Regions from separate parts of the Streptomyces sp. SLBN-31 genome, predicted to be linked through region 1. Evidence: riboswitches for the same ligand, from Rfam matches in the RefSeq annotation. Region 1 holds a riboswitch; each other region holds the start of a gene.
The links. Region 1 has a riboswitch for S-adenosylmethionine ahead of FBY22_RS31895 (aminotransferase class V-fold PLP-dependent enzyme). Riboswitches for the same ligand answer to the same signal wherever they lie in the genome.
Positions count from the first base shown of each region.

Region 2: another riboswitch for S-adenosylmethionine. It lies ahead of FBY22_RS21895 (hypothetical protein); the one in region 1 lies ahead of FBY22_RS31895 (aminotransferase class V-fold PLP-dependent enzyme).
Region 3: another riboswitch for S-adenosylmethionine. It lies ahead of thrC (threonine synthase); the one in region 1 lies ahead of FBY22_RS31895 (aminotransferase class V-fold PLP-dependent enzyme).

Region 1 covers NZ_VFNC01000002.1:2,578,184-2,588,239, forward strand. The annotation lists gene FBY22_RS31855 (PadR family transcriptional regulator) at 1-431, shown strand, start outside; gene FBY22_RS31860 (hypothetical protein) at 444-1,634, opposite strand; gene FBY22_RS31865 (NlpC/P60 family protein) at 1,667-2,683, opposite strand; gene FBY22_RS31870 (NlpC/P60 family protein) at 2,911-3,945, opposite strand; gene FBY22_RS31875 (NYN domain-containing protein) at 4,156-5,499, opposite strand; gene FBY22_RS31880 (hypothetical protein) at 5,535-5,774, opposite strand; gene FBY22_RS31885 (rhomboid family intramembrane serine protease) at 5,930-6,664, shown strand; gene FBY22_RS31890 (Lrp/AsnC family transcriptional regulator) at 6,661-6,942, shown strand; gene FBY22_RS31895 (aminotransferase class V-fold PLP-dependent enzyme) at 6,967-8,328, opposite strand; SAM riboswitch class IV at 8,466-8,582, opposite strand; gene trpD (anthranilate phosphoribosyltransferase) at 8,660-9,724, opposite strand; gene FBY22_RS31905 (cytochrome bc complex cytochrome b subunit) at 9,862-10,056, opposite strand, start outside.
Region 2 covers NZ_VFNC01000002.1:423,187-433,242, forward strand. The annotation lists gene FBY22_RS21870 (NtaA/DmoA family FMN-dependent monooxygenase) at 1-143, opposite strand, end outside; gene FBY22_RS21875 (LLM class flavin-dependent oxidoreductase) at 164-1,372, opposite strand; gene FBY22_RS21880 (GNAT family N-acetyltransferase) at 1,417-2,142, opposite strand; gene FBY22_RS21885 (ABC transporter substrate-binding protein) at 2,231-3,259, opposite strand; gene FBY22_RS21890 (amino acid ABC transporter ATP-binding protein) at 3,329-4,126, opposite strand; gene FBY22_RS21895 (hypothetical protein) at 4,123-4,542, opposite strand; SAM riboswitch class IV at 4,867-4,975, opposite strand; gene FBY22_RS21900 (glutathione S-transferase C-terminal domain-containing protein) at 5,041-5,904, opposite strand; gene FBY22_RS45795 (putative leader peptide) at 6,098-6,208, opposite strand; gene FBY22_RS21905 (DUF1684 domain-containing protein) at 6,601-7,425, shown strand; gene FBY22_RS21910 (AAA family ATPase) at 7,488-8,006, shown strand; gene FBY22_RS21915 (serine/threonine-protein kinase) at 8,272-9,705, opposite strand.
Region 3 covers NZ_VFNC01000003.1:349,968-360,023, forward strand. The annotation lists gene FBY22_RS39075 (MoaD/ThiS family protein) at 334-609, opposite strand; gene thrC (threonine synthase) at 722-2,008, opposite strand; SAM riboswitch class I at 2,027-2,181, opposite strand; gene FBY22_RS39085 (glucosyl-3-phosphoglycerate synthase) at 2,351-3,295, shown strand; gene FBY22_RS39090 (trehalose-6-phosphate synthase) at 3,359-4,756, shown strand; gene otsB (trehalose-phosphatase) at 5,033-5,887, opposite strand; gene FBY22_RS39100 (DUF3263 domain-containing protein) at 5,948-6,181, opposite strand; gene FBY22_RS39105 (extracellular solute-binding protein) at 6,212-7,429, opposite strand; gene FBY22_RS39110 (ROK family protein) at 7,587-8,528, shown strand; gene nagA (N-acetylglucosamine-6-phosphate deacetylase) at 8,528-9,673, shown strand; gene FBY22_RS39120 (1-phosphofructokinase family hexose kinase) at 9,778-10,056, shown strand, end outside.

The sequences.
Region 1 (10,056 bases):
TCAGCGACGGCGCCCTCTATCCCGCCCTCACCCGCCTGGTCGCCGCCGGCAAGCTCGACCAGCACACCGAGCCGGGCGCGAGCGCGGCCCCGCGTCGCATGCTCTCCCTCACCGGGAAGGGCCGTGAGGATCTGCTGGAACGCCTGCGCCACCCCAAGCAGGCGGAGATCACCGACCACGTCCGTTTCAACACGGTCCTGGCGTTCCTGCGCCACCTGCCCGACCGGCACGAGCAGGCGGCCGTCCTGCGCCGCCGGCTGGAGTTCCTCGAGACACCGTCCAGCTTCTTCTACGACGGCGACAGACCGGTGCGCGCGGAGGAGTCGGGCGACCTCTTCCGAGAGGGCATGCTGCGGGTGGCGCGGGCCACCGGCGAGGCGGAGCGGGCCTGGCTGCGGGAGGCCATCGGCCGCCTGGAGCAGGGCGGTTGAGGCGGCCCCGGCTCAGCCGAGTTCGACCCGCAGATAGTCCCGCCACTGCTCGGTGAACTTCTCCGGAGTCGTCCCGAGCACCTTCTTCATCGCGCCCTCGACCGACCCCTCCCGCACCTTGTGGTCACCGACCGCCCGGTAGAACTGCCCGAGCCGCGCCTCGCCCCACCGGGCGGCGATCAGCCGGCAGGCCAGCCAGCCGCCCTCGTAGGCCTGGGCGAGCTTCGTCGCGTCGCCGCTGAAGCCGAAGTCCTTGTCGGCCGGCAGCGCCGACGGCAGCCGCCCGTCGTCGACCGCGTGCGCCAGCTCGGGCGCCGCCTGGGCCGGGGTGCGGCCGGTGCCGAGGTAGCCGATCCAGTCGGCGTACCCCTCGGACAGCCACAGCGGCGTGGCGGGGGTGGTGTGGGCGCGGGTGGCCACATGGGTGGTCTCGTGGGTGAGCACGACCTGCTTGCCGAGCGGGCCGAGGAGGGCGTACGCGTCCGGGTTGACGATGACGCGGTCCGCGGGCGCGCTCGGCGGACCGCCCACCTCGCCCGTGGTGACCGCCGCGATCCCCCGGTACTGGGAGGCGGGCGAGCCGAGCAGCCCCGCCATGCCCTGCAGCGACTTCGGCGCCTCGACGACGACGTGCCGGGTCCAGTCGGTGCCCCACGCCCCCGACACCGCCGGTACGGCGTGGTCCGCGAGGTCCGCGTACATGTGCAGTTGCTCGCTGGACCGGCCGGTGCCCAGGACGAGGCTGCGCTTTCCCCGTACGACGGTCACCGCGCCCTGGTCCCACAGCTGCTGGGGGGCCTTCGCGGCGGGCACGTCCGCTCTCACGGACCACTGCCCGCCCGGCCGCCGGGACAGGGTGAGGGTGCGGCCCACGGTGACGGGGGCGTTGTCGTAGCCGAGGATCCGGTAGCGCAACTCGGCGTCGGCGGTGGCGTCGTCGCCACTGCGGTGCAGGCCGGTCACCCGGTACGACCAGGAGGCCAGCGGCACCCCGCGCAGGTTCTCGAACCAGCCGAGCGCGCCGGTCCTGAGGAAGGCCGCGCGGTCGCGGTCCAGGACGGCGGTGGAGCGCCGGTCGAGGACGCGCTGCAGGTCGGCCCGGCCGCTGTCGCCGGCCGACCGCCCCGCGCAGGCCGCCAGCCACACGAGCAGCAGCACGAGCGCCACCGCCCGCCACCTCGACACCCGCCCACGACCAGCCACTTCCCGATCGTAAGGCGGATTCGGCGCCGAGGTCAGACCCTGGTGACGGACGACACCGGCATCATGTTGACGGGGTCGTAGCGCACGGGGGCGCCCGGGTAGGGCGCGTGGATCACCTGGCCGTTGCCCACGTACATCGCCACATGGCTGGCGTCGGACCGGTAGACGACCAGGTCACCGGGCTGTGCCTGGGAGAGCGGGACCTGGTGTCCGGCGTACCGCTGCTCCTGCGAGGTGCGCGGCAGATGGACCCCGGCGTGCGCGTACGACCACTGCATCAAGCCCGAGCAGTCGAACGCTGAGGGGCCGGTGGCGCCCCAGACGTAGGGCTTGCCCAGTGCGGAGCGGGCCGCGGCGATGGCGGCGGCCGCCCGGCCGTCGGGCGGGACGACACCGCTGAGGTCGGGGATGTCGTCACGGCCGGAGCGGGAGGCCCGGTCGTAGGCGGCGCGCTCCGCGTACGGCAGGGAGTTGAGCAGTTCGCGGGCCCTGGCGAGCTTGTGCTCGACCGTCCTCTTGTGCGAGATGACCGCCTTGCGGCCGCGCTCCAGTTCGGCGAGCTTGCCGGCGGCCTCCGCGCGCTCCTGGGCGAGTTCGCGCATCGCGGACTGCAGGTCCTTGAACCGGCCGGCCTGGCGGGCGCCGACCCGGTCGAGGACGGAGGCCTTGTCGAGGTAGTCGGCCGGGTCGTCGGAGAAGAGCAGGGCGACGGTGGGGTCGATGCCGCCGGAGCGGTACTGAGCTCCGGCCAGCGAACCGAGCGTGTCCCGCATGGAGTTGACGCGCAGCTGGCGGCGGGCGATCTGGTCCTGGGCGTCGCGCACCTCGCGGCGCAGGCTGTCGACGGTCTCGTCGGCCTTGTCGTAGGCCTGGGTGGCCTTCTCGGCCTCCTCGTAGAGACGGTCCACCTCGGCCTTGGTGTCGCCGTGCGGCGCGGCGTTCGCCGGCACGGCCCCGAGGGCGGCGGCCGCTGCGGACAGCACAGACAGGGCGGCGCCGGCGCCCCGGTTGAACCCGGACGACGGTGCAAGGCGGCGATGGGACCCCACGCGACCCGCGCTCCTTCCGTTGGCGACAGGAACTGTCTCTCCGCCGTGGCGGGGAAACGCGGCAGACAGTAGCCGTGCGGAAGGGCCCCGGCCAAAGACCTCCACGGCCACACACAGTGACGCCCCGCCTCAGACGCAGGTCATCAGCGGGGCGTGGGGTCAGCGCGAGTTGTCGTAATTCGCCCGTTCGGGGGTCGTGTTGTGACCGGGGCGACCGGGTACCGGCGTCAGATCCGGACGCCGAACTGGAAGGGCATGTTGCCGATCGACTCGTAGCGCACGTTGGTGCCGGTGCGCGGGGCGTGCAGCACCATGCCGTTGCCGGCGTAGAGGCCGACGTGGTGCTGGTCGCTGTAGAAGATCACGAGGTCGCCGACCTTGAGCTGGCTCTGGCTGTAGATCCTCGTGCCCGCGTTCGCCTGTTCCTGGGACGTGCGGGGGATGGTGACGCCGGCCTGGGCGTAGGCCCAGGAGGTCAGGCCCGAGCAGTCGTAGGCGGCGGTACCGGTGGCGCCGTAGGAGTACGGCTTGCCGATCTGGGTCTGGGCGGCGTGGAAGGCGGCGAGGGCCCGGCTGGAGGAGGCCGTCGTGTCGCCGAGGTCCACCCGCTCGCTCGCGCTGCGGCTGGCCCGCTGGTCCGCGGCGGCGAGGGCGGCGCGCTCGGCGGCGGTCAGGGAGTTGAGCAGCTTCTGCGCCTGGGCGAGCTTGCCCTGGACGTCCTTCTTCTGCGCGGCGAACGCGGCACGGGTGGCGGCGAGGTCCTTGAGCTTGTCGGAGGCCTCGGAGCGCTGCTGCGCGAGTTCGCGCTGCTTCTCCTGGATCTTCTTCAGCGCCTCGACCTGCTGGGCGCTGAGCTGGTCCATGGTGGACGCCTTGTCCAGGTAGTCGTCGGGGTTCGACGACAGGAACAGCTGGACGGAGGAGTCGATGGAGCCGGTGCGGTACTGCGCGGCGGCCGCCAGGCCTATGGAGTCGCGGAGCTCGTTGAGCTCCTCCTGGCCGCGTGCCACGTTGTCCTGGATGGTGGAGATCTCCTTCTGGAGCTTCTCCTGCTTCTCCTTGGCGCCGTTCAGCTTCTCGGTGGCCTGCTCGGCCTGCTCGTAGAGCTTGTCGACCTTCGCCTTGACCTCGTCCTTGGAGGGCTTCTCGCTCGGTGCCGCGCTGGCGGCGTTGGCGCTGAAGGCTACGGCTGCAGCGGCTGCGGTAGTGAGCACGGTCACACGTGCTCGGCTCGGCTGCTTGGGTCGACGGTGGGACGCCACGGAGGTGAACTCCTTCTTTTGAGTGATCACCCGCTCGGAGGTTCGAGGCCAGACCCTAGTGACCTACTCGTGATCAGTTCAAATCCTCAGGAGCAAAATCTCGTCACGGCATGCATTCTTTACACACAACTCACATGCAGTGATGCGCGGTTGACACTACGTTGCGTGACGATACCGCCAATTCGGTCATTGAGCCCGCAACTTCGACCTTCAGGACAGCCGCCGCAGAAGCATGGCAGACGCGACCGGCCGGGCGCCCGCCCGGGCCACCCCGTCGGCGACCTCCCGGTCGGTGGAGGCGACGATGACCGGCCGCCCCGGCGGTTCGGCGCGCACCAGCTGCCGGATCAACTCGTCGGCGGTGACGCCCGGTTTGGAGAACAGCACCCGCACGCCCCGCGGCGGCGCGAGCAGCACGGGAGCGGCCAGCTCGGCCCCATCGAAGACGCAGGTCACCTCGGCGCCGGTCTGCGCGGCGAGCTGCGAGAGCTGCCCCAGCAGCCGCAGGCGCTGCTTCTCCAGCGGCATCTGGGGATAGCCGGTCTTGGTCACGTTGTAGCCGTCGACCACCAAGTGCGCCTGCGGCAGGGCCAGCAGCTGGTCGAGAACGGCCGGATCGTGCTCGGACAGGGCGCGCGCGGCGATGTCCTTCGGGGTCATTCGTCCCGGTTCCACCGCATCCACGGTTTCTGCGGGCCTCACGGACACGGGAGGCAGGGCCAGTTCGCGCCTGAGCCCCTGCGCCGCATCGAGAACGGTGTCAAGAAGCAGACGGACGCGCATGTCCCCGACACTGCGCCCCTCCCGCGCTGCTTTGCGCGTGGCCTCCAGGGCCGCCTCCGCCTCCCCGAGCCGCGCCTTGAGCCGCCGGCTCTCGGTCTCGGCGAGGGACACCTGCGCCTGCCCCTCGGCGCGCACGGCCTCGATCTCGCTCTGGACCTTGCGCAGGGCGGCCTCGCCGCGCTTGACGTCGCTGAGGGCGGCGCGCAGCTTGCGGTGAAGCGATTCCGCTTCCTTCTTGGCGGAGTCCAGCTCCAGGCGCAGCCGCTCGGTCTCGGCGCGCGTCTGGTCGCGGGCGGCGGCGAGCTCCTCGCGCAGCCGCTCCAGCTCGGCCCGGCTCTCCTCGTCGGCGCGCTCGGCGTCGGCCCGCTGGGCCTCCTCGCCGGCCGCGGTCACCAGCTTCACCCAGCCCGTGGGGCGCAGAACATAGGCCGCGGCCGCCACGTCGAGCGGATCCGCGGCCGGGGGCGGCGAGCCTGAGTCGAGGGCGCCGGCGAGCTCCGGCTGGACCTCTCTCAGCTTCTCCCCGATGCGCTGCCGGAACAGCGGATCGGTCTCCAGCGCGGCCGCCATGGCGTTGCCCGCGAACTTGGCCCGCCGGTTCGGGGCGAACCGGGCGTACTGCCTGAGCTGGGCGGGCAGTTCCGCGACGGTCAGCGAGCCGAACCCGTCGGAGACGATCTGTACGACTCTGCGGCGCACACCGTCGGGCAGCGGACGGTCGAGCACCTCGGCGGCGCCGTCGCCCGGCCCCCCGCCTTGTGTCTCCACCATCCGTCACACCCCATCACCTGTGCGGGGCCGCTCCGTCAGGAGTCGGCGCCCGGCCTGTCCACGAGTTCCACCTGATCCACGGCGTTGCACCAGCGGCAGCGCACCGACTCGATGGTCTCACTGACCACCTCGCGCTCCTCGACCTTCGGCTCACCGGCGAGGTCGAGGTGGACGTACTCGACGACCTTCGACGAGCGGGTCACGTCGAAACGCGTGAGGTTGCCGCAGAGGGTGCAGCGCCACCGCGTCGTGGCGGTCGGCAGGGGAACCGTCATCGTGACTGTGCTCTTCCTTCTAGTGTCCGTGACGCGCCAGCTTCCCTGGAGCGTGTGGCCGTAACCCTACGGCCTGGCGGCAACCTGCCGCTGGTCCGTCCACGGCGGCGAGGCGGTCTGTGCGGCTGCGTCCGGTTACGTCATGCTCTGTGTTCATGATCGGCACCTGGAGCGCGACCCTCGGCAGATCGATGCGGCGTCCCTCGGCGCCCGTGACATACGCGCTGATCGCGCTGTGCTGCCTGGTCTTCGTGACCGGTCCGGCGGCGGGCCTGAATCCCGCCTACGGCTCCGGCGACGCGCTGCTCGCCGCGCAGCGCGCCTACTTCCACCGCTGGGGCGTGGTGCCCGCCGAGCTCTTCGCGGGCTCTCCGCGGGCCGCGCTGACTCCCGCGACGGCTCTCTTCGTGCACGGCAGCTGGGTGCACCTGCTGGGCAACATGCTCTTCCTGTTCGTCTTCGGAGTGATGACCGAGGAACGCATGGGCCGCGTGCGGTTCACCGTCTTCTACGTCGGCTGCGGCTACCTGGCCCTGCTGGGGTACGCCGCGGCCAATTCCACGTCCGGGCAGTCGCTGGTCGGCGCGTCCGGGGCGGTCTCGGCGGTCCTGGGCGCCTTTCTGTACCTCTTCCCCGGGGCCAGGGTCACAAGCCTGCTCCCGTTCCTCTTCTTCCTCCCCCTGCGCTTCCCCGCGTGGGTCGTGCTGCCGTTCTGGGCGAGCCTGCAGTGGCTGGCGGCGGGGCGGGCGCCGCAGGGGCCGGGAGTGGCCTATCTGGCCCACCTGGTGGGCTTCGGACTGGGCTTCGTCTGCGCGTGGGCGGGTTTGCGCCGTACGACTAAAGTGAAGGCCGCCCCAGCTCCGGCACCCGAGGGAGAGAACCAGCCGTGATCACCGCGATCGTCCTGATCAAGACCAGTGTGGACCGGATCCCCGAGATCGCGGAGCGGATCGCCGCGCTGGACTCCGTCAGCGAGGTCTTCTCCGTGACCGGCACCTACGACCTGATCGCGATGGTCCGGGTGCGGCAGCACGAGGACCTGGCGGAGGTCATCCCGGGTTCGATCAGCAAGATCCCCGGGGTCGAGGCCACGGACACGCACGTGGCGTTCCGCACCTACTCCCAGCACGACCTGGAGGCGGCGTTCGCGATCGGCCTCGACTCCTGACCGCCGCCTCCCGACCCCGTCCGGTCAGACCGCCGGCACGCAGCGGCCGTCCTGCGTGCGGTACGTCCACTTCGCGCCGGCGCTCACCAGTTCCCTGACGGCGCCGACGAAGCGCTCGACGTGCTCGTCCGGGGTGCCCGCGCCGAAGCTGACCCGGATCGCGTTCAGGGACTTCTCGCCGGGCGCGGCCTCAGGGGCGCCGCACTCGCCCTGGGTCTGGGGTGCGGAGCCGAGCAGGGTGCGGACCAGGGGGTGGGCGCAGAAGAGGCCGTCGCGGACGCCGATGCCGTACTCGGCGGAGAGGGCCGCGGCGAAGTGGGAGCTGTTCCAGCCCTCGACGACGAAGGAGATGACGCCGACCCGGTCGGCGTCGTCGCCGAAGAGGGACAGCACCTTCACCTGCGGGACCTCGGCCAGCCCCGCCCGTACCTTGCCGATCAGGTACCGCTCGCGGGCCACCAGGGTGTCGAAGCCGGCCTCCGTGAGGGCCTTGCAGGCCGACGCGACGGCGTAGGCGCCGATGACGTTCGGGGAGCCGGCCTCGTGGCGGGCCGCGCTCTCGTGCCACTCCACGTCCACTCCCCCGTCCTCGCGGCGGGTGACCTTGCGGCTGGCGCCGCCGCCCGCGAGGTAGGGGTCGGCCTCGCGCAGCCAGTCGGCGCGACCGGCCAGCACGCCGGCCCCGAAGGGGGCGTACAGCTTGTGGCCGGAGAAGGCGACCCAGTCGACGTCCAGGTCGCGGACGGAGACGGGGTGGTGCGGGGCGAGCTGGGCGGCGTCCAGGACGATGCGGGCGCCGTGCGCGTGGGCCGCCGCGGCCAGCTCACGCACCGGCCACCGCTCGCCGGTGACGTTCGAGGCGCCGGTGACGCAGACCAGGGCCGGGCCGTAGGGGTCGCGCCCGGCGAGGGCGCGCTCCAGCGTCTCCACGGCCTGTGCCGGGGTGCGCGGGGCGTCGAGGTAGGTGACGTGGGCGTCCTGCCAGGGCAGCAGGCTCGCGTGGTGCTCGGTCTCGAAGACGAAGACCTGGCAGCCGGCCGGCAGGGCGCGGGCGAGGAGGTTGAGGGAGTCCGTCGTCGAGCGGGTGAAGACCAGCTGGTCCTCGGCACGGCAGTCGAGGAACTCGGCGACCGTCCTGCGGGCGTTCTCGAAGAGGTCGGTGGACAGCTGGGAGAGGTAGCCGGCACCGCGGTGGACGCTGCCGTAGTACGGGGCGTAGGCCGCGACGTCGTCCCAGACGCGCTGCAGGGCGGGCGCGCTGGCCGCGCAGTCGAGCGCCGCGTAGGTCACCTCGCCACCGGTGACGAGCGGGACGGTGACATCCCCGCCCAGAACGGGCAGAGGGGCACAAACGGTCTGGGTGGAGGCAGCGGTGGAGACAGACATGGGGGAACTCCCGTGAAAGGGCACGCGCGTGCGGGCCGGAAAGAGAAGAGGGGTGCGCGGAGGGGGGCTCTGCGGCCCTATCGCATTCGCTTGCTCACGGAAGACTCCTCGACGACCAGGATCCCCGGTTCGTGAGGGATCCGCGCTTGCCGCAGACCTCGCTGCCTACGGCCTGGTCTTCACCCGGGGCACCCCGCCACGGACGGAGGGTTGCCGGACAGTCGGCCGGGGCCTCATGACTGTCACTCATGACCTGGTACAGGAACGTACGTGAAGTGATCGCGGTCCCGCAACCCGAGTCCGGATGACGGGACCGCGCGCTGCACACGCCCTACGCGTTGCTGGCGGCCACCCAGCGCTCCAGCGCCCGCTTGGCCGCACCGGAGTCGATGGACTCGGCGGCCTTCGCCATGCCCGCCCCCAACTGATCGGCCAGAGAGGCCTCCGTCGGCTGCAGGGCCACCAGGGCGGCCGCCGAGTTCAGCAGGACGGCGTCCCGCACGGGACCCGTCTCGCCGTCCAGGAGCCGCCGGGCGACCTCCGCGTTGTACGACGGGTCCCCGCCCCGCAGCGCCTCCACCGGCACCAGGTCCAGGCCGACGTCACGGGGGTCGAAGGTCTCCTCGGTGACCTTGCCGTCCCGGACGATCCAGACGCGCGACGTGGCCGTCGTCGTCAGCTCGTCGAGGCCGTCGTCGCCGCGGAAGACCAGGGAGGAGTTGCCGCGCTCGGCGAAGACTCCGGCCACGATCGGCGCCATGCGCGGATCGGCCACACCCACCGCCTGCGCCCGCACCTTGGCGGGGTTGGTCAGCGGGCCGAGCGCGTTGAAGACCGTACGGATGCCCAACTGGCCTCGGGCGGCGCCCACATGACGCAGCGCCGGATGGAACTTGATGGCGAAGCAGAAGGTGATCCCGGCCTCCTGGGCCACCTCGGGGACCCGCTTCACGGGCAGCTCCAGGTTGACGCCCAGCTTCTCCAGGACGTCGGACGCCCCGGACGCCGAGGACGCGGCCCGGTTGCCGTGCTTGACCACCCGCGCACCCGTGCCCGCGACGACGATCGACGACATCGTGGAGATGTTCACCGTCTTCGCGCCGTCGCCCCCGGTGCCGACGATGTCCACGGTCGGGCCCGGCACCTCGATGACGTTCGCGTGCTCGTACATCGTGCGGACCAGGCCGTTGATCTCCTCGACCGTCTCGCCCTTGGCCCGCATCGCCACCACGAAGCCGGCGATCTGGGCGTCGGTCGCCTCGCCGCGCATCATGAGGTCCATCGCCCAGGCCGTGTCGTCGGTGGACAGGTCCTTGCCGCTCAGCAGGCCGTTCAGCAGCAGGGGCCAGGAACGGCCCGCCGCGGTGTCGCCTCCAGCGGGGGTCACAGCGCTCATGGGGCCGCTCCTGATGGTCGTAGACGTGTCGTGGGCGTAACGCAGTGTGTGCCCACCCTATCCAGGCACGGGCATCGCGAAGGGCCCCCGTCCGGAGAACGGACGGGGGCCCTTGGTGCGCGTGGCGAGCGCAGCGATCAGTGGTGGCCGTGGCCGCTCGTGATCTCCTTGTACTCCTCGACGGTCGGCTTCGGGATCTGGGACTCCTCGCCGAAGTACGCCTCGCTGAGCTTGGCGCGCAGCTTGTGGGAGCCCTTCACCTTGCGCTCGACGCCGTTCTCGTCGACCGTCGGGCCGAGTTCGAGCGGCTTGTACTGGTCGTGCGCCGTGAG
Region 2 (10,056 bases), 2.2 Mb from region 1:
GCGCGTTCGGCGGTGCGGGCGAAGTGGGCGAAGGAGCTGAACTCGATGTGGCTGCCGGCCCTCGGGTCGCTCCACACGGTGGTGTTGTTGACGCCGGGGAAGTGGGCGGCCAGGTGGATCTGCTTCAGAGGCTTACTGGTCATGTCGGCGGGGTCCTTCCGGCTCAGACGGCGGCATAGCGGTTGGCGGGGCGCGCGAGGCCCAACAGGCCGCGCAGGGTGTCGGCTTCGTAGGCGGTGCGGAAGACACCCCGGCGCTGGAGTTCGGGGACCAGGCCGCGGGTGATGGCGGGCAGGTCGTGTCCGGCTACGGCGGGCCGCAGCCGGAACCCGCTCAGCCCTTCCTCCGACACCTCCTGCAACAGATCAGCGAGTTGAGCGGGAGTGCCGGCGAAGATGCGGGCGTCGCTGGTATACGGCTCACCCGCGAGGGCGTCGAGCCGTGCGCGCCGGTCCTCCGCGGCGGCCTGCTCGTCGTCCACGAAGACCACCAGGTCCCCGAAGACGTGCAGGGGTTCACCGGCCCGTCCTGCCGCCTCCTGCTCGGCCCGGATCTCGGCGACGATCGCCCGGGCGTGCGCGGCATCCTGCGGAGTGACGTAGCCGACGTCGGCCTGGCGGGCCAACAGCCGGTAGGGAACGGTCTGGTGGGCGAGGGCGGTGACCAGGGGCTGGCCCTGGGGCGGGCGCGGGGTGATGGAGGGTCCCTTGACACTGAAGTGCTTGCCCTGGAAGTCGATGTAGTGCAGCTTGTCGCGGTCGATGAAGCGTCCGGTGGCGGCGTCCCGGATCTCCGCGTCGTCCTCCCAGCTGTCCCAGAGCCGGCGCACGACCTCGACGTGGTCCGCGGCCTCGTCGAAGAGGTCCGTGAGCCGTTCTTGTCCGGCCGGGCTCCGCAGTTCGTTCAGGTCGATCGGCGGGAAGACGCGGCGGCCGAAGTGGCCGGCCTCGTGCGGCCGGGCGGAGATCTGCACCCGTAGGCCTGCGCGGCCGGTGCTGACGTAGTCGAGGGTGGCGATCGCCTTGGAGATGTGGAACGGCTCGGTGTGGGTGGCGATCACGGTCGGCACCAGGCCGATGTGCCGGGTCAGGGGTGCGATCCGGGCGGCGGTCAGTACGGCGTCCAGCCGACCGCGAACCTGGTCGGTGCGGCCGTCGAGTTCGCCGTAGGAGGAAGACTGCAAGGCGAGGCCGTCCTCGAAGGTGACGAAGTCGAGCAGGCCGCGCTCGGCCTCGGCGACGAGGTCCGCCCAGTATCCGGCGGTGAACAGGTCGCGGGGGCGGGCGACTTGCTCACGCCAGGAGGCGGGATGCCAGCCGGTTCCGTCGAGGGCGACGGCAAGGTGCAGAGGAGTGCGAGGAGTTGTGGACACGAGGGTGCCTTTCCTGGAGGCGGGATGAGAGGGGCTCGGCATGGCTATGCCGTTCTTTCCAGGGCCGCGGCGCCGGTGTGCCGGACGAGCGAGAAGACCGTACGGCTGCGCAGGGTGAAGCCGATCGACTCGTACAGCCGGATCGCGTTCGCGTTGGCGGCCGCGGCGTGCAGGAAGGGCTGTTCTCCGCGCTCCTTGATGCCTGCGGCGACGGCACGGACCAGACGGGTGGCCAGCCCCCGGCCTCGGTGGTCGGGGTCGGTGCACACGGCGCTGATCTCGGTCCAGCCGGGCGGGTGCAGCCGCTCGCCGGCCAGGGCGATCAGCCGGCCGCGGTGGCGGATGCCGAGGTAGGTGCCCATCTCGACGGTGCGGCGCCGGTAGGGGCCCGGCTCGGTGCGGGCGATCAGGTCGAGGATCTGGGGTACGTCGTCGCGGCCGAGGCGTACGGCCTCGGAGTCGGGCTCGGCGCGCAGGGAGGTGTCCACGAGCTGGACGCCGTGTCCGACGCTGACGACCTCCCAGCCGTCCGGCGCCTCGGTGACGCCTCGCACCGCGGCGGTGCCACCGGGGCCGACGAGACTGGCCAGGTCGGCCCAGGCGCGCGGGTCGTCCTCGTCGGAGAGGGCGTGGAAGGGGGCGACGTCCTGGTGGTAGCGGGCGGCGTGGCCGATGCGTTCGGCGAAGTGGGCGTGGGGACCGGTGAGGGCGGCCCAGGCGGGGTTGTCCAGGACGTGCGAGGAGGTGGCGTCGACGGTGGTGACGGACATGGTGTGGCGGTCTCCGGTGTGCGGCTCGGGATGTCCGGCGTGTGGGGACTCCACCGCGAGGTGGTGGTGGAGTCCCCACACGCGGTGGTCAGGAGTTGTCGAGCGGGAGTCCGGGCGGGTTGACCTCGGACTTGGCGACGGCCTCGTTGGAGAGGTTGTAGGCCTTGAGCCACTCGGCGTACTGACCGTTCTTGATCAGGTAGTTGATGGCGTCGGCGAGCGGCTTGGCCAGCCCGCTGTCCTTCTTGGCGGTGGCCGCGATCAGGCCCTGAAGGCTCGCTCCGGCGCCCGAGTAGGTGCCCGCGGTGCGGGTGGCGTTGGGCGTGTTCGCGACCTGGCTGTTGTGGTAGGCGATGCCGGGGTTGGGGCCGAGGTACGCGTCAATCTTGCCGCTGGACAGGGCGAGGTAGACGCTGTTGCTGTCCTGGAAGTACTTGACGGTGAGCTTCTTGCCCTCCTTGGCCAGCTTCGCCTTCCACTCCAGGAGGATCTTTTCCTGGTTGGTGCCAGAGCTGACGGAGATCGTCTTGCCGGCGAGGTTCTCGTAGTCGCCGCCGAAGTTCCAGGTGCTCTTCTTGGGCACGGTGAAGGCGAGGTTGTCCTGCCGGTAGGAGGCGAACTCGTATTTCTTCTTGCGCTCTTCGGTGTCGGTGACGTTGGAGAACGCCACGTCGACCTTGCCGCTGTCGATGCCGACGAAGAGGTTCTCCCAAGTGGAGTTCTTCACCTCGGGCTTGAGGCCGAGGACCGCGGCGACCAGGCGACCGAAGTCGGGCTCCGCGCCGGTGAGGGTTCTCTGGTCGCCGCCGACGTAGGCCAGCGGCGGGAAGCCGGCGGGCAGGGCGCCGATGCCGATCTCCAGCTTGCCGCTCTTCTTGAGAGCGGCGGGCAGTTCGGAGCTGATCGACTTGACCTCGGAGACCTTGATGGTGGTCTGCTGGGCGGCGCCGTTGGAGGCCTGGCCGATGACGACCTCGCCGGACGTGGCGGCGGTGTCGGTGGTGGTGGCCGCGTCGCTGTTGCCACCGCAGGCGGCGAGCCCGGTGACCAGGGAGGCGACGGCGGTCGCCGCGGTGATGCCGCGTATCGGGCTGCGTCGGGTGAAGTGGGTGCGCATGGCCGTTCCTTGTCGCTCAGGGGCGGTGATGAGGGTGGTGGCGTGGGGGGAGGTCGTGGGGGCGGCGGGTCACAGGACCTTGCTGAGGAAGTCCCTGGTCCGCTCGTGCCGCGGTGCGTCGAGGATCTCGGAGGGCGGCCCCTGCTCGATGATCTTGCCGCCGTCGATGAAGACGACCCGGTCGGCGATCTCGCGGGCGAAGCCGATCTCGTGGGTGACGATGACGAGGGTGGTGCCGCTGGAGGCCAAGTCCCGTATGACGGCGAGGACTTCGCCGACCAGTTCGGGGTCCAGGGCGGAGGTGGGCTCGTCGAACAGGATGACGCCGGGGCGCAGGGCCAGTGCGCGGGCGATGGCGACGCGCTGCTGCTGGCCGCCGGAGAGCTGGCGCGGGTAGGCGCCGGTCCTGTCGGCGAGGCCGACCCGGCCGAGGAGCTCGCGGGCCAGCTCCTGGGCTTCGGGCCTGCCGAGCCGGCCGGTGGCAACCGGGGCCGCGGCCACGTTGTCCAGGACCGTCAGGTGCGGGAAGAGATTGAAGTTCTGGAAGACGAACCCGATCCGCCCGCGCTGGGTGAGGATGGCCCGCTCGCTCAGCTCCTTCAGCCGGTCGCCCTGCCGCTTCACGCCGATCGGCTCGCCGTTGATGCTGACGTGGCCGATCTCGGGCTTCTCCAGGTGGTTGATGACCCGCAGCAGGGTGGACTTGCCGGAGCCGGAGGGGCCGAGGATCACGGTGACCTCGCCGGGGCGGACGGTCAGGTCCACGCCGTCCAGGACCCGGTGGGTGCCGTACCACTTGTGCACGTCGTGCACCTCGACGGTGGCGGCTTCGACGTCCGCCACGGCGTCGGCGGTCTTGGCGGTCATACGGCGGCCTCCCGGCGGACGCGGGCCCGCAGGTCGGTGAGACCGGTGCGGAGCTTCTGCAGTGGCGCCGGCGGCAGGCTGCGGGTGGCGCCGCGGGCGTAGTGCCGCTCGACGTAGAACTGGATGACGGAGACGACGCTGGTGAGGATCAGGTACCAGACGGTGACGACCAGCAGGAGCGGCACGATGTCGCCGGGGTAGGTGGAGCCCATGGTCTGCGCCGAGCCGAACAGGTCGAGCAGGTTGGTCACCAGTCCGTGGACGAACTGGGCGACCAGGACCAGGACGATCGCGGTGGCGATCCAGCGTCCCGGCCGTCGCAACGGCAGCACTCGCTGGGCGGTGAGGGCCTTGGACGGTTGGGCGGCGCTGGGCGCCTCGGGCAACGTGACGGTGGCGCCAGGGGGTTCGCTCATGGTGGGCTCCGGCTGGGTGGGAACACCCCGGAGGCACGCCGGCATGCGGGGACGCACACGGCGGCGGGAGACCGGGAGTGGGAAGGGCGACGGCACACCGCGCGGGCGGTGTCGGTCAGGGAGTGCGGGGGCTGCGGGGAGGTGTCAGCCCCGACAGCGGGCACGGCCCGGTGCGGTACACAGTGCGCTGTTGACGCGGAGCAGATCGACGGCGCGGTTGGCGACGAGCACGTTCGTGTACGCCGGTTCGCAGCCCTGGGAACGGCGTGCGGCCGTTCTGGGAGCTGCGTACATGGCGTCACCGTCACTGTTCCGGCCCTGTGGGCCTCGCGCTTACCGACGTGTCATCGGCCGGGTCGTCACCTGGGGCACCCCACCGCGGCGCGAGGGTTGCCGGTCAGCAAGCCAGGGCTTGTCGCTGACACTCATGACCGTTCTGGGCCGTAGTCAAGACAACTGCCCGAACGTATGTCAACACCGGTCCACCAGGTGGAACGGCTAACGGGCCGCGTGTGCAGCCCAGTCGAGCATCTGGACGGCCGATCCGGCCGCCTCCCGCCCGCGGCACTGGGCGTGGTGGCGGCGGTCGATGCCGTCGAGGTTGAGGTGGATGCCGAAGGCGGGGTGGGCGGTCAGACGGCGGGCGTAGGACCACAGCGCCGGGTGGCCGGCGATGCGCTGGACCGCGGCGGCGTCGAGGTGGTGCCGGTGCACGGTGTCGAGCCGTATCAGCGCGACCCACAACTCGACGTCGGCGGCGGTGACTTCGTCGCGGATCAGGTAGGTTCGGCCGTCCAGCCAGCGGTCGAGGGCGCCGAGGGTCTCCAGCAGCGTGGCCAGGGCCATGTCACATTCCGCTGCCTCTCCGCCCACGGCCCCGGCCCGCTGCGCCGCCCCCTCGATACCCTCCACGCACATCCGCTCCACCGCCTCGATCTCCGACTCCGCGCCGCACGGGTAGAGCGAGGGACCGCCGGTGTCGAAGCGGTGGGCGAGGTCGCGCATGATGTCCCGGTCATGGGTGCTGACGATCCGCCCTGACCAGCCGTCACTGAGGACCGGCGCCGCGGCCGGGCCGGGGTAGCGGTGCGCGCTCGCCTCGTACAGCGGGCGCAGGGCCGAGTGGCCGCCCTCGGGACAGTCGGGGACGGCGGGCAGGAGGGCCACCGGACAGACGGCGTCCAGGCCGAGCAATGTGTGGGCGACGGCGATGCGCAGGCCGTCGGGACACGCGGTCGACAGATGGAGCCGGTAGCGGCCGGGAACGGCGTAGTGGCCGCTGCGCGCGTCCCTGCCGATGCGGCCACGGAAGGCCGGCGCGGGCCGGACGGAAACGTGGGCGGCCGGTGATGTGACGGTCATGACTCTCCCCGAAAGCGGGCGCGGACGTACGCGCGGCGGAGGCGACATCGGGCTGGGCCCCGTGGTCGAATCCCCCTCGTCCGCCCGCCGGGGGCGTCGGGGATGCGACCACGGAACCCCAGGAGCGGAGCTCACCTGGGCGCGCCGAACGGAAGGATGTCCCAGGGGACACTGTCGGCACGAAGGGCGCAGGTCAGCCCATGAGGCCGAGCGCGCTGCAGACGCGGAGCAGGTCGATGTGACGTCGGGAGGTCAGCAGAGGCGAACGGCTCACTCGGACAGTGACCGGATCAAGGCGCCTCATACTTCCCTACCTGTTCACTAGGATTCCCTCAGTGAGTGTCGATCCGACGGTCGGCGACGTCAAGAGGGCCGTCCCGCATCGCGGACACCCTGCCAGGTACCGGTGCCGACCCGGTCGGCCCAGGAAGGGGTCATACACGTGGTCCGGACATCGGACTGGTTTCGCCTGCCGGAGTACACCGGCAGCACCCTGCGCCGGCACCTCGACCTGCGCGCAGCTCTCGACACAGGTCCAGGACACATGACTGACAAAAAGCTGTCACACGCGCACCGGAATGCGGCTGCGCCCGGCACCTGTTCTGGACTGAATGACTGTTGGTGCAGCGCACGCCCGCTGGGCGGGCGGCCCTCAACCTGCGCACCAAGACATCCCCGATCCGAAGGAGATCCTCCATGACCACCGAGGCCACCACGACGGACCTCCATGCCTTCACCGAGGCATGGCTGGAGTGGTACCGCGCCCAGGAGGCCCGACTCGCCGCCCCGCACGGGTTCCTGGCGGTCACCGGACTGCACTGGCTCGACGACCGGCCGCAGCGCTTCCCGGACGCGCCCGGCGCCTGGCACACAGGTCTGGAGGGGGTCGTCGTCACCCTCGACGACGGCGAGGAATTGGTCGTCGACGGAACGCCGGTGCACGGTGAGCACCGCTTCGGTGTGCTCCCCGAGCGCGGTGGCGTCGACGCCGTCTGGGGAGACGCCGTGATCGAGGTCGCCCGGCGTGGCGGACAGGACATCGTGCGCCCCCGGCACCCGGACGCTCCGCTGCGTACGGCCTTCACCGGAACGCCCGCCTACGCTCCCGACCCCCGATGGACGGTGACCGGCCGTTACATCCCCTTCGACACACCGCGGCCGACCACCGTCGGCGCTGCGGTCGAGGGCCTGGAGCACGTCTACGACGCTCCGGGCAGGGTCGAGTTCGAGCTGGACGGGCGGCAACTGTCGCTGACCTCGTTCCCCGGCTCCGGCGGGGGTCGGTTGATGGTCCTGTTCACCGACGCGACCTCTGGGGTCACCACCTACGCGGCCAACCGGGCCCTGACCCTGGAACCGCCCGCCGCCGACGGCACGGTCGTCCTGGACTTCAACCGGGCCGCGAACCTGCCGTGCGCCTACACCGACCTGGCCACCTGCCCGCTGCCCCCGGCCGAGAACCGGCTGCCGGTGGCGATCGAGGCGGGGCACAAGATCCCCCGCGAGCGCGGCGGTTCCTGAGCCGGGGCCCGCCCTTGACCAACTGCAAGACGTCTTCGCCCGATCACGAACCGGGGGCATCCATGCAACGCATCTTGGTGGTGGGCGTCACCGGCTCGGGCAAGTCCACCCTCGCCCGAGCGCTGAGCAGTCGTCTGGGCCTGCCGCACCACGAGATGGACGCCCTGTACTTCAACGGCCCCGACTGGTCCGTCAACGGCGAGCTGACCGAAGACGTATCGAGGCTCACCGCCGAGCCCGGCTGGATCATCGACTCCATCGGCTATCCGGAAGTCCGGGACCTGCTGTGGAACCGAGCCGACACGGTGATCTGGCTGGACTGTCCCAAACGCGTCGTCATGCCTCGCGTCCTGCGCCGGTCCTTCCGGCGCACCGTCACACGCGAGGCACTCTTCGGTGGCAACAGGGAGACCTGGAAGGACTGGCTGAGCCGGGAGCACCCGGCCTGGTGGGCATGGTCCCAACACGGCACCCGCCACCGAGAAATCGAGAGCCGGGTGAACGACCCCCGCTTCGCCCCTCTCCACACCCTCCGCTTCGCCCACCCCGATGACACGGCGGCCTGGCTGACGTCCCTGTGAGCCGCGGGCCGGACAGGCAGTCCCGGTATCCCTCGTGTGGCCCGCCGCTGGCCGCGACCGGCGTCGGTGGCGGTCACGCTGGCATCCCGCAACCGAAACGGGGTTCCCATGAAACTGTCGCCGGCGATCGTGGTCGGGGCGCTGACCACGGCACTCTGCTCAGCCGCGGGCTCCGTACAGGCTGCCGCGTCCGCAGCCCGGGCACGGCGGCGACACCATTACCTGACAGGGGTGGCGCTCCGCCCCGTCACCCGTGTGTGCGCTGCTACTCCCGGCCTTTTCGCGTCTGGCCAGGGGGGCCCGCGGGAGACTTCTTCTTGTCTGCGGCCTTCCCCGGGGCCGCATCGGTCGCCTTGCCGTCACCGGACGTCCGGGAGGCAGGACCGGTCAGATGCCGCGTCGGCTGATCAACAGGCAATGAGACAGCACGGCTGTCCGGAACCGTCGCGCGGAGAGGGCGGGCAGCGGCCGAACGGGAGGAGGGCGAGGCCTTCGGAGCGGCGGAACCGCCGTCGTCGGCCGAGGACTTCGGGGACGCGGAGTGGGCGGGGTGATCACTGGCGGACGGAGCCGCCTCGCCGGTGGCGTCGTGCTGCGAGAAACCATCGGTGGCGATGAGACCGGCGGTCATCACGGCGACCAGGGCGGCCGCTGATCCACACACCGCCACCCGGCTGCGGGCGAAGGCGTGCCGGGAGGCCGCCCGTGGAAGACCGGCCGCGCCGGCCGCGGCGGTACCGAGCGGCCGCGCGCCGGGCAGCAGACTGCGGTGCGTGCGGTCGCTGTCACCGTCGCTTTCGTGTGCGGTCGACCGCAATACGGCGCTGCTCATGGCCGGTGCCGTCGGCTGAACCCGCCCCGCACTGGACGTGACCTCGGCCAGATGGGCCAGGGCCCGGGCGCACTCGCGTGCCGTGGGACGGTCCTGCTCCTCCAGAGCCGTCATCCGGTGCAGCAGGTCGCCGAACGCTTCGGGCAGGAAGTCGGGGAGCGCGGGTCGGCGGTGCAGTCGGGCGATGGCCGCCTCCAGGGGGCCGCCTTCGTATTCGAGCCTGCCGGTGAGGCACTCGAGTAGGACCAGTCCGAGGGCGTAGACGTCGGCCGGTGGGCCGACGGGCCTGCCGAGTACCTGCTCGGGGGACAGATAGGCGGCCGTGCCGATGAGGGTGCCGGTGGCGGTGTGCGTGGTGGAGTCCAGCAGCCGGGAGATACCGAAATCGGTCAGATGAGGACTGTCCGAGGCGTCCAGGAGGATGTTCGACGGTTTGACGTCCCGGTGGATGATCCCCTTCTCATGGGCGTGGTCCAGGGCGTCGGCGAGGGCGGCGCCGAGCGTGGCGGCAGCTTCGGGCGACAGAGCGCTCTCGGCGATGCGGCTCTTGAGGGTGGGACCGTCCACGAGTTGCATGACGAGGTAGGCGTCGCCGTCGTGCCTTCCGGCGTCGTAGGCGGTCACCAGTCCCGGATGCTGTAGCTGGGCCAGAATGACCGCTTCGCTGCGGAAGCCCTCCTCGGTGTCGAAGCCGGTACCGGACCGGAAGATCTTCACGGCCACGGGCCGCCGCAGTTGCAGGTCGAAGCCGCGGTGCACGTCGGCCGCGCCACCCCAGCCGATCAGCCCGTCCAGGCGGTAACGGCCCCCCAGTATCCGGGCGTTGCACCGTGTGGGCCGTCCGTCATGCCCCTCACGCAACCTCAACTCGCCCTCCCCGGCCTCGCGGAACAGAAACTGGCAGGCACCCGTCGTGGGCCGGCCACCGAACGCAGGTACCCATCCAGCGACCTCTTGCACAGCGGCGGGCGAATCTTCTGGCCCATGCTCAAGTGATCCGTTACGCGCAAGGCCGCCGGCCGCCGGCTCTGGGACCAGGCGGCCGACGGCCGAAAGGGAGGCAAGGAGGCGAGGCGTCCTCTTGAAGTGTCCTCTTGAGGTGTCCTCTTGAGGTGTCCTGTCGAGGTGTCCTCTCAAGCTGTCGAGGTGTCCCTTCGATGTGTCCTCTCGAAGATTCCGGCCCCTGTCAGGGTCCGGGGCCGCCGCCACAGGGCGGGG
Region 3 (10,056 bases), on a different contig from region 1:
TGAATGTATCTGTCCAACTGCCGTCTGCAACAGGTCAATCGGACGAGAATTCTGGACGGCAGGGGTCCGGAATGTAGTGAGAATTCGCCCGAATTCAGGGCAAGTCGGGCTCCATAAAAGGAACAAAAGCCGCGAAAGGCATGCACACTTTGGCTGCATCTCGACGGGCACGCGGCAGGAATTCTGGGCTCCCGATCCGGAGATCAGCAGCGCGTTCCCCAACTGTACCGCGCTCAACCACACTGAATTGCCCCCTCCGCTTCTCTTACGGAGGGGGCAATTCGATGAACTCTTCGTAACCGGCGTTACCGAAGGTAATGATCGGTCATTCGGTCAGCCCCCGGCGACGGCCGGGATGATCGACACGCCCGCACCGTCCGGGGTCGCCGTCTCCAGTCCCTGCTCGAACCGCACGTCGTCGTCGTTGACGTACACGTTGACGAAGCGGCGCAGCTTGCCCTGGTCGTCCAGGACGCGGGCGGCGATGCCGGTGTGGTTCTTCTCCAGGTCGGCGATGACCTCGGCGAGGGTGGCACCCTCGGCGCTCACCTCGGCCTGGCCGCCGGTGTAGGTGCGCAGGATGGTGGGGATGCGGACGGACACGCTCATGTTCAAGACCTCCGGTCAGGTAAGCGCCCCAGGGGCGCGGGGCTGTGTTCGGTGTGCGGCTACCGCCGCGTGGGCGCGACCAGCCCCCACCGGCCCGCAGTCGAAAGATCGGCTAGGCGAGCCCGGCCTCGCGGAACGAATCGAGGTTGGGGCGAATGGTCGCAGTCAACCCCGTGCCTGCCACCGCATCCAGCGTCTTGAGGCCGTCGCCGGTGTTCAGCACGACCGTGGTCAGGGCCGGGTCCAGCACGCCGTTCTCGATGAGCTTGCGCGTCACGCCCACGGTCACGCCGCCGGCGGTCTCGGCGAAGATGCCCTCGGTGCGGGCCAGCAGCTTGATGGCGTCGACGACCTGCTCGTCGTTCACGTCCTCCACGGCACCGCCCGTGCGGCGCGCGATGTCCAGGACGTACGGCCCGTCGGCCGGGTTGCCGATGGCCAGGGACTTGGCGATGGTGTTCGGCTTCTGCGGCCGCACCACGTCGTGGCCCGCCTTGTAGGCGACCGACACCGGCGAGCACCCCTCGGCCTGAGCCCCGAAGATCTTGTACGGCTTGTCCTCGACGAGCCCGAGCTTGATCAGCTCCTGCAGCCCCTTGTCGATCTTCGTCAGCTGCGAGCCGGAGGCGATGGGGACCACGAGCTGGTCGGGGAGCTTCCAGCCGAGCTGCTCGCAGATCTCGTACGCCAGGGTCTTGGACCCTTCCGCGTAGTAGGGCCGCAGGTTGACGTTGACGAAGCCCCATCCCTCGCCGGCCGGGTCGCCGATCAGCTCGGAGCAGAAGCGGTTCACGTCGTCGTAGTTGCCCTCGATGCCCACGAGCTCGCCGCCGTAGACCGCGGCCATGACGACCTTGCCCTGCTCCAGGTCGTGCGGGATGAACACGCAGGACCGGAAGCCGGCGCGGGCCGCGGCGGCGCCGACGGCACCCGCGAGGTTGCCGGTGGAGGAGCAGGAGAGCGTGGTGAAGCCGAAGGCGCGCGCGGCCTCCAGGGCCTGGGCGACGACGCGGTCCTTGAAGGAGTGCGTCGGGTTGCCGGAGTCGTCCTTCACGTACAGTCCGCCGGTGACACCCAGCTCGCGCGCCAGGTTTTCGGCCTTGACGAGCTTGGTCCAGCCGGGGTTGATGTTCGGCTTGTCCGCCACGTCCGCCGGGACGGGCAGCAGCGGCGCGTAGCGCCAGATGTTCGCGGGTCCCGCCTCGATGCGCTTGCGGAGCTCCTCGGTGTCGTAGGCCGAGAAGTCGTACGCGATCTCGAGCGGGCCGAAACACTCCTCGCAGGCGAAGACCGGGCCGAGCGGCACCCGGTGACCGCACTCGCGGCAGGAAAGCGCCGAGGCGGGCCCGAGGTCTACGGTCGTGGAGTCGGTGGTGCTTGCAACAGTCTGCGCAGCCATGTGAGGCGAGGCCCTTTCTCCTCATCTTCCTCACGACGCATCTCGCCGTGAGACGGATTTGGCACCTTCCCTAGCCGGGAGCCTCGCGGAATGATCAACGTTGATCTACGAGACCGGCTGGAGGGTTGCCGGGGCTTCATCGGGCCGTATCCCTCTGCCCCTCTGGATGAGCGGTATGTGGTTGTTGAACTCGTTGAACGCGAGACGACCCCCGACATGCGATGGTCATCAGCGTTGTTCAAGACTGTAACCGAAGGCCAGGACAGTTGAGATAGCCGTCCGAACCGCGAGATGGATCACAATCCGGTCCTTTCGCCGAGAGAACGCAGAGGAGCCGCCTACGTGCTGGAAGAAGTCGAGCGCTGGCTGAGCACCCACTCCTGGTCCGTCACCGACCGCCCGCTGCACCAGATCCTCGCCGCGAAACAGCGCACGGGCCAGTCGGTCAGTGTCGTGCTGCCCGCGCTCAACGAGGAGGAGACGGTCGGCGACATCGTCGCGATCATCCGCCACGACCTGATGCAGCAGGTCCCGCTCGTCGACGAGATCGTGGTCGTCGACTCCGGTTCCACCGACCGCACGTCCCAGGTCGCCGCGGCGGCCGGCGCGCGGGTAGTGCACCGCGACGACATCCTGCCCCGCATCTCGACGGTCCCCGGCAAGGGCGAGGTCCTGTGGCGCTCGCTGCTGGTCACGACCGGGGACATCGTCTGCTTCATCGACGCCGACCTGAAGGAGTTCTCCTCCGACTTCGTCTCCGGGATCGTCGGCCCGCTGCTCACCGACCCCGGGATCGACCTGGTCAAGGGCATGTACGACCGTCCCCTCGGCGGGGCGCAGGGACAGGGTGGCCGGGTCACCGAGCTGATGGCCCGCCCCCTGCTCAACATGCACTGGCCGCAGCTGGCCGGCTTCGTGCAGCCGCTGGGCGGCGAGTACGCGGCCCGGCGCAGCCTGCTGGAACAGCTGCCGTTCCCCGTCGGGTACGGGGTCGAGCTGGGCATGCTGGTCGACGCCCTGCATCTGGTGGGCCTGGACGCGCTCGCCCAGGTCGACGTAGGCGTCCGCAAGCACCGCCACCAGGACGGCCAGGCCCTCGGCCGGATGGCGGCGGCCATCTACCGCACGGCCCAGCTCCGCCTGGCCCGCGGCCATCTCGTCCGTCCCTCCCTCACCCAGTTCGAACGGGGCACGGACGGCTTCGAGCCGCGCACCTACTCCGTGGACACGGAGGAGCGGCCGCCGATGACGGAGATCGCGGAGTATGCGAGCCGCAAGGTGGCGTAGGGCATACGCGGACCGGGTGGTCGTTACGTTTATGCGTTTGTGGACCGGGCTACGTTGAGGCGTATGGCTTCCTCGCACGACGCTGCCCCTCAGGTACTGGTCGCGTCCAACCGCGGCCCGGTCTCGTACACACTCCAGCCGGACGGCTCGCTGGCCGCCAAGCGGGGCGGCGGCGGGCTGGTCTCCGGCCTGTCGGCGATCGGTCCCGACGCGGGCGCGCTGTGGGTGTGCTCCGCGCTGTCCGACGGCGACCGGGAGGCGGTGCGGCGCGGGGAGGGCGAGCCCGGCGTGCGGATGCTCGACGTCCCGGCCGACGTGCACGCCGACGCCTACAACGGCATCGCCAACTCCGTGCTCTGGTTCGTCCACCACATGCTGTACCAGACGCCGCTGGAGCCGGTCTTCGACGCTGAGTTCCGGCGGCAGTGGGCGTCGTACGAGACGTACAACCGTGCCTTCGCCGAGGCGCTGGCCCAGGAGGCGGCGGAGGGCGCGGCGGTGCTGGTGCAGGACTACCACCTGTGCCTGGTGCCGGGGATGCTGCGGGAGCTGCGGCCGGACCTCAGGATCGCGCACTTCTCGCACACGCCGTGGGCGCCGGTGGAGTACTTCCGGATGCTGCCCGACGACATCGCCGAGCAGCTGCTGCGCGGCATGCTCGGCGCCGACCGGCTGGGCTTCCTGACCCGCCGCTGGGCGGAGGCGTTCACGGCGTGTACGGCGCTCGTGGGCGGCCTCGGGGAGACACGCGTCGGTGTGCACGGTCTCGGCGCGGACGCCGACTTCCTGCGGAACCGGTCCCACGAGGCCGACGTCGAAGAGCGGGTGGCGGCCCTGCGGGAGGAGATCGGGGCGGGCCGCAAAGCGATCGTGCGGGTCGACCGGACCGAGCTGTCGAAGAACATCGTGCGCGGGCTGCTGGCCTACCGGCAGCTGCTGGAGGACCACCCGGAGTGGCGCGAGCGGGTGGTGCACGTGGCCTTCGCCTACCCCTCCCGGCAGGACCTGGCGGTCTACCGGGACTACACCGCCGAGGTGCAGCGCGTGGCGGAGGAGATCAACTCCCGGTACAGAACGCCCGGCTGGACCCCGGTCGTGCTCCATGTGAAGGACGACTTCGCCCGCTCCCTGGCGGCCTACCGGCTGGCCGATGTGGCCCTCGTCAACCCCATCCGGGACGGCATGAACCTGGTCGCCAAGGAGGTCCCGGTCGTCTCCGACGAGGGGTGCGTGCTGGTGCTGTCCCGGGAGGCGGGGGCGTACGAGGAGCTGGCCGAGGACGCGGTGACGGTGAACCCCTACGACGTGATCGGCACGGCGCGCGCCCTGCACACCGCGCTGACCATGCCGGCCGGGGAACGCGCCGAGCGCGCCAAGCGGCTGGCCGCCTCGGCGACCGCGCTGCCCCCGGCGCAGTGGTTCCTGGACCAGCTGAACGCGCTTGTCGGCCATCCGGGTTGAGCCGCGACAACAGACACCGGCCGAACCCCGCAGCGGGCAGCTGTCAGCCGAGCCGCGCCGCGCGCAGCCGTCAAACGAGCCGCGCCGCAAGAACAGACATCGACCGAACCCCGCAGCGGGCAGCCGTCAGCCGAGCCTCGCGGCGAGAACAGACATCGACCGAGCGGCGCCGCGCGCAACCGTCAAACGAGCCGCGCTGCGAGAGCAGGCGTCAACCGCAGGCGTCAACCGCAGGCGTCAACCGCAGGTGTCAGCCGCAGGTGTCAGCCGCAGGTGTCAGCCGAGTTGAGCGGTGAGGGCGGACAGCAGGCGGACCACTCCGGCCGGTCCGTCGACCACCAGGTCCGCCCTCCGGCTCAGCTCCGTCACCTCGTCGCTGCCGCTGCACACCAGCAGCCCCGGCGTGCCCTCGGAGCGCAGTGAGTCCACCGCCGCGTAGGCCGGCAGGTCGCCCAGGTCGTCGCCCGCGTACAGCACCGCCGACGCGCCGGTCTCGCGGACGTACCGGGTGAGCGCCACGCCCTTGTCCATGCCCGGCGGGCGCAGCTCCAGGACGAGACGGCCCGGCTCGACGATCAGCCCGTGGCGGGTGGCCAGGGCGGTCAGCGGCTCGCGCAGGGCCTCGAAGGCGGCCTGGGGGTCGGCGGCGCGGCGGGTGTGCACGGCGACCGCGAACCCGCCCTTCTCCTCGATCCACGCGCCCTGTCCGGCCCCGGACCGCTCCAGCAGGCCCGGCAGTTCGGCGCGGACGGCGGCGACGCCGGGGTGCGGGGCGGGCGCGCCGACCTCGCCGCTGACCGCGTCCCAGCGCTCGGCGCCGTAGTGGCCGAGGACCACCAGGTGCTCCAGGCCCGGGACGCCCGCGAAACCGCCGTGCCGGACGGCGACCTCGGCCGGCCGGCCGGTGACCACCGCCACGGAGGCGACCTTCGGGGCGAGGGCGGCCAGCGCGGGAACGGCGTCCGGGTGGGCGCGGGCCTGTTCGGGGTCGGGAACGATCGGCGCGAGGGTGCCGTCGAAGTCGAAGGCCAGCACCGCCTTCCCGGGATCGTCGAGAATCGCGGCGAGCCCCTCCCGCCCGGCCCGCGTGACGGGCGTCGGCAGGGGGTCCGTGTCCGTGTGGGTGCCCATACGGGGACCCTAACCGCGATGGGGCGAGGCATGCGCGGCTCACGGGATGCGCGGAAACCGTCAGCGCTCGGACCGCCGCCGCTCCCGCACCCTTCTCAGCCTGTTCACCGTCACCGGGTCGTGGGCGAGGGCCCGCTCGTCGTCCAGGAGGGCGTTCAGGAGCTGGTAGTAGCGGACGGGGGCCAGGCCCAGCTCCTCCCGTATGGCGCGCTCCTTGGCGCCGGGGCCGGGAAAGCCCCGGCGCTCCAGGGCGAGGACGGCCCGCTCACGCTCCCCCAGCTGCTCCGGTTCCATACGGCGAACCGTAGCCCCCGCCACTGACAGTCAGTCCGCGCTCTCCGCCGTCGACGCCGTCGCCTGGAGCTGGGAGAGGGTGGCGGCGGGGCTGCCGTTGGCCCCGACCGCCTGGCCTATCCGCTTCTTCACCGCCGCGCTGACCGCCGCCCAGGACCTCTTGCCGACCGGGTACAGCTCCGACTGCGGAAGCTCGTCCAGGAACGGCTTGAGATCGGCGTCCCGTTCGTCCGAGCTCATCACCTCGGACGCCGAGTTGGTGACCGGCAGCAGGTCGTACTCGCGCGAGAAGGCCAGGACGTTCTTCTCGTCGTAGACGAAGTCGAGGAAGTCGCCGACCTGCTGCGCGTGGCCGTTCTTCTTGAAGGCCATCATCCAGTCGGCCACGCCCATCGAGGTGCTGCTCCGCCCGCCCGAGCCGGGCATCGGCACCATGCCGAACTTCACGCCCTTCTTCGCGGCGATCTTCATCAGCGAGGGGTGGCCGTTGAGCATGCCGACCTCACCCTTGGCGAAGGCGGAGAACGCGGCGGCGCGGTTGAGGTTGCCGGGCGCGACCGGCCCGGTCAGCCCCTTGCCGACAAGGTCGTCCTTGAGCCAGTCGAAGGTGGCGACGTTCTGTGCCGAATCGATTCCGTAGGACCCGACGGTGTCGGTGTAGCCGCCGCCACCGCTGAGCATCCACTGCATCGTCTCGGCCTGCGCCTCCTCCGGGCCGAGCGGCAGCGCGTACGGGTACTTCACGCCGCGCGCCTTGAGCGCCGCGGCGTCGGCGGCGAGCTGCTTCCACGTCTTCGGCGGGGTCAGGCCGGCGTTCGCGAAGAGGGTCTTGTTGTAGAAGAGCAACCGCGTCGAGGCCGCGAACGGCATCCCGTACTGCACGCCCTTGACCTGTCCCGCGGTGGCCAGCTGGGAGGCGAAGTCGGCCTGGGTGCTGATGGAGAGCAGGTCGTCGGCCGTGTAGAGCTCGTCCTTCGCGGCGTAGTCGGCGTACGCGCCGATCTGCGCCATGTCGGGGGCCTTGCCGGCGTCGACCATCTCCTTGACCTTGCGGTCGACGTCGTTCCAGGAGTAGACGGTGACGTCGACCTTCACGCCCGAGTGCTTGCTCTCGTACTCCTTCACCAGCTTGTCCCAGTACTTCTGGGAGCCGTTGGCGGCGGAGTCGCCGTAGTCCGCCGCGACCAGTCTCAGGGTGACGTCTCCCGAACCGCCGGTGACACCGCAGCCCCCGAGGGTCGCCGTCATCCCCAGCGCGGCGACCGCCGCGACCGTTCCCGCCTTGCGCCGCTGCACTGCTACGCCACGCTCCAACTGTCTCGCCGTTCAATATGTGGACTCTCTAAGGTCTACACCACGCAAGTGGACTAGACCTCTCAAGGGTAGTGGGGTCACACTGTCCTCCGTGAGACACGTCATCGCCCTCGATGTGGGCGGCACCGGGATGAAGGCCGCCCTCGTCGGCGCGGGCGGCGAGCTGCTGCACCGGGCCCGCCGCGCGACCGGACGCGAGCGCGGGCCGGACGCCGTCGTCGAGGGCATCCTCGACTTCGCCGCCGAGCTGCGCGGGTACGGCGTCGAGCACCTCGGCGAGCCCGCCGCGGCCGCCGGGGTAGCCGTCCCGGGCATCGTCGACGAGCCGCGGGGCCTGGCCGCCTACGCCGCCAACCTCGGCTGGCGCGACGTCCCCCTGCGCGACCTGCTCTCCCACCGGCTCGGCGCGCCCGTGGCCCTCGGCCACGACGTGCGCACCGGAGGACTCGCCGAAGGCCGCATCGGCGCGGGCCGCGGCGCCGACCGCTTCCTGTTCGTCGCCCTGGGCACCGGCATCGCGGGCGCGATCGGCATGGCGGGCCGAGTGGAGTCTGGCGCACACGGCTTCGCCGGAGAGATCGGCCACATCGTCGTACGGCCCGCGGGGACCCCCTGTCCGTGCGGCCAGTCCGGCTGCCTGGAGCGGTACGCCTCCGCGGCGGCCGTCGGCCAGGCGTGGGCGAAGGCCTGCGGCGACCCGGACGCGGACGCCGCCGACTGCGCGCGGGCCGTCACGTCCGGCGACCCGAACGCCGTCCGGATCTGGCAGGGCGCGATCGACGCCCTCGCCGACGGCCTGCTGACCGCCCTCACCCTGCTGGACCCGCGCACCCTGATCATCGGTGGCGGCCTGGCCGAGGCGGGGGAAACCTTGTTCACACCGCTGCGGGAGGCCGTCGAACGCCGGGTGACCTTCCAGAAACTCCCGTCGATCGTCCCCGCGGGACTGGGGGACACGGCGGGCTGTCTCGGTGCCGGGCTGCTGGCCTGGGACCTGTTGACCACAACCGACCGTACGGAGGTAACCACCTGATGGGTTCTCGCAAGGTTCTCGCCGGTGCCCGGGTGGTGCTCCCCACCGGGGTCGTGCACGACGGCCGCGTCATCGTCGACGGCACGCGGATCGTCGGCGCGGCTTCCGAAGACGCCGACGTCGTCGACGTGACCGGCCACTGGCTGGTGCCCGGCTTCGTCGACATCCACAACCACGGGGGTGGCGGGGCCTCCTTCACCTCCGGCACGGTCGAGGACGTCCTCCACGGCATCCACACCCACCGCCTGCACGGCACCACCACCCTCGTCGCCTCGACCGTCACCGGGGACATGGACTTCCTCGCCCAGCGCGCCGGGCTGCTCAGCGAACTCGCCGAGCAGGGCGACATCGCCGGCATCCACTTCGAGGGCCCCTTCATCTCGCCCTGCCGCAAGGGCGCGCACTCCGAGGAACTCCTGCGCGACCCCGACCCCGCCGAGGTCCGCAAGCTGATCGACGCGGCGCGCGGCAGGGCCAGGATGGTCACCCTGGCCACCGAGCTGCCGGGCGGCCTCGACTCCGTACGCCTCCTCGTCGAGCACGGCGTCATCGCGGCGGTCGGGCACACCGACGCGACGTACGAGCAGACGGTGCAGGCCATCGACGCCGGCGCCACGGTCGCCACGCACCTCTTCAACGCCATGCCGGCCCTCGGCCACCGCACCCCGGGCCCGATCGCCGCCCTCCTGGAGGACGAGCGGATCACCGTCGAGCTCATCGACGACGGCACCCATCTGCACCCGGCCGCGCTCCAGTTGGCCTTCCACCGCGCAGGCGCGGGACGCGTGGCCTTCATCACGGACGCCATGGACGCGGCCGGCTTCGGCGACGGCAGGTACATGCTCGGCCCGCTGGAGGTGGAGGTCAGCGAGGGCGTCGCACGCCTGGTGGAGGGCGGTTCGATCGCCGGGTCCACCCTCACCCTGGACCGCGCGTTCAAACGGGCGGTGACCGTCGACAGGCTCCCGATCGAGGACGTGGTCGCCGCGATCTCCGCCAACCCCGCCCGGCTGCTGGGCATGGACGACCGGATCGGCTCGCTGGAGCCCGGCAAGGACGCCGACCTGGTGCTGCTGGACCAGCAATTCGACCTCAAGGGCGTGATGCGCCGGGGTGAATGGGTGGTCGATCCACAACTGGGGTGATGTGTCCGGGTGTTGAGTGCGGCGGTCGTCCTGCGAAAATATGACGGCCGCCGTACGTCCGGTCGGCACGCATCGGCAACAGTCTTCGGGGGAGGTCGGCCCAGGTGATCCTCACGGTCACGCTGAACACCGCTCTCGACATCACCTATCGCGTACGGGGTCTGCGCCCGCACGCCTCCCACCGGGTCTCCGAGGTCACCGAACGACCCGGCGGCAAGGGCCTGAACGTGGCCCGCGTGCTCGCGGCCCTCGGTCACGAGGTGACGGTCACCGGCTTCACGGGCGGCGCGACCGGCCGCAGCGTCCAGGAGCGGCTCACCGGCACGCCCCGGGTGGTGGACGCGCTCGTCCCGGTCGGCGGCCCGACCCGGCGCACGATCGCC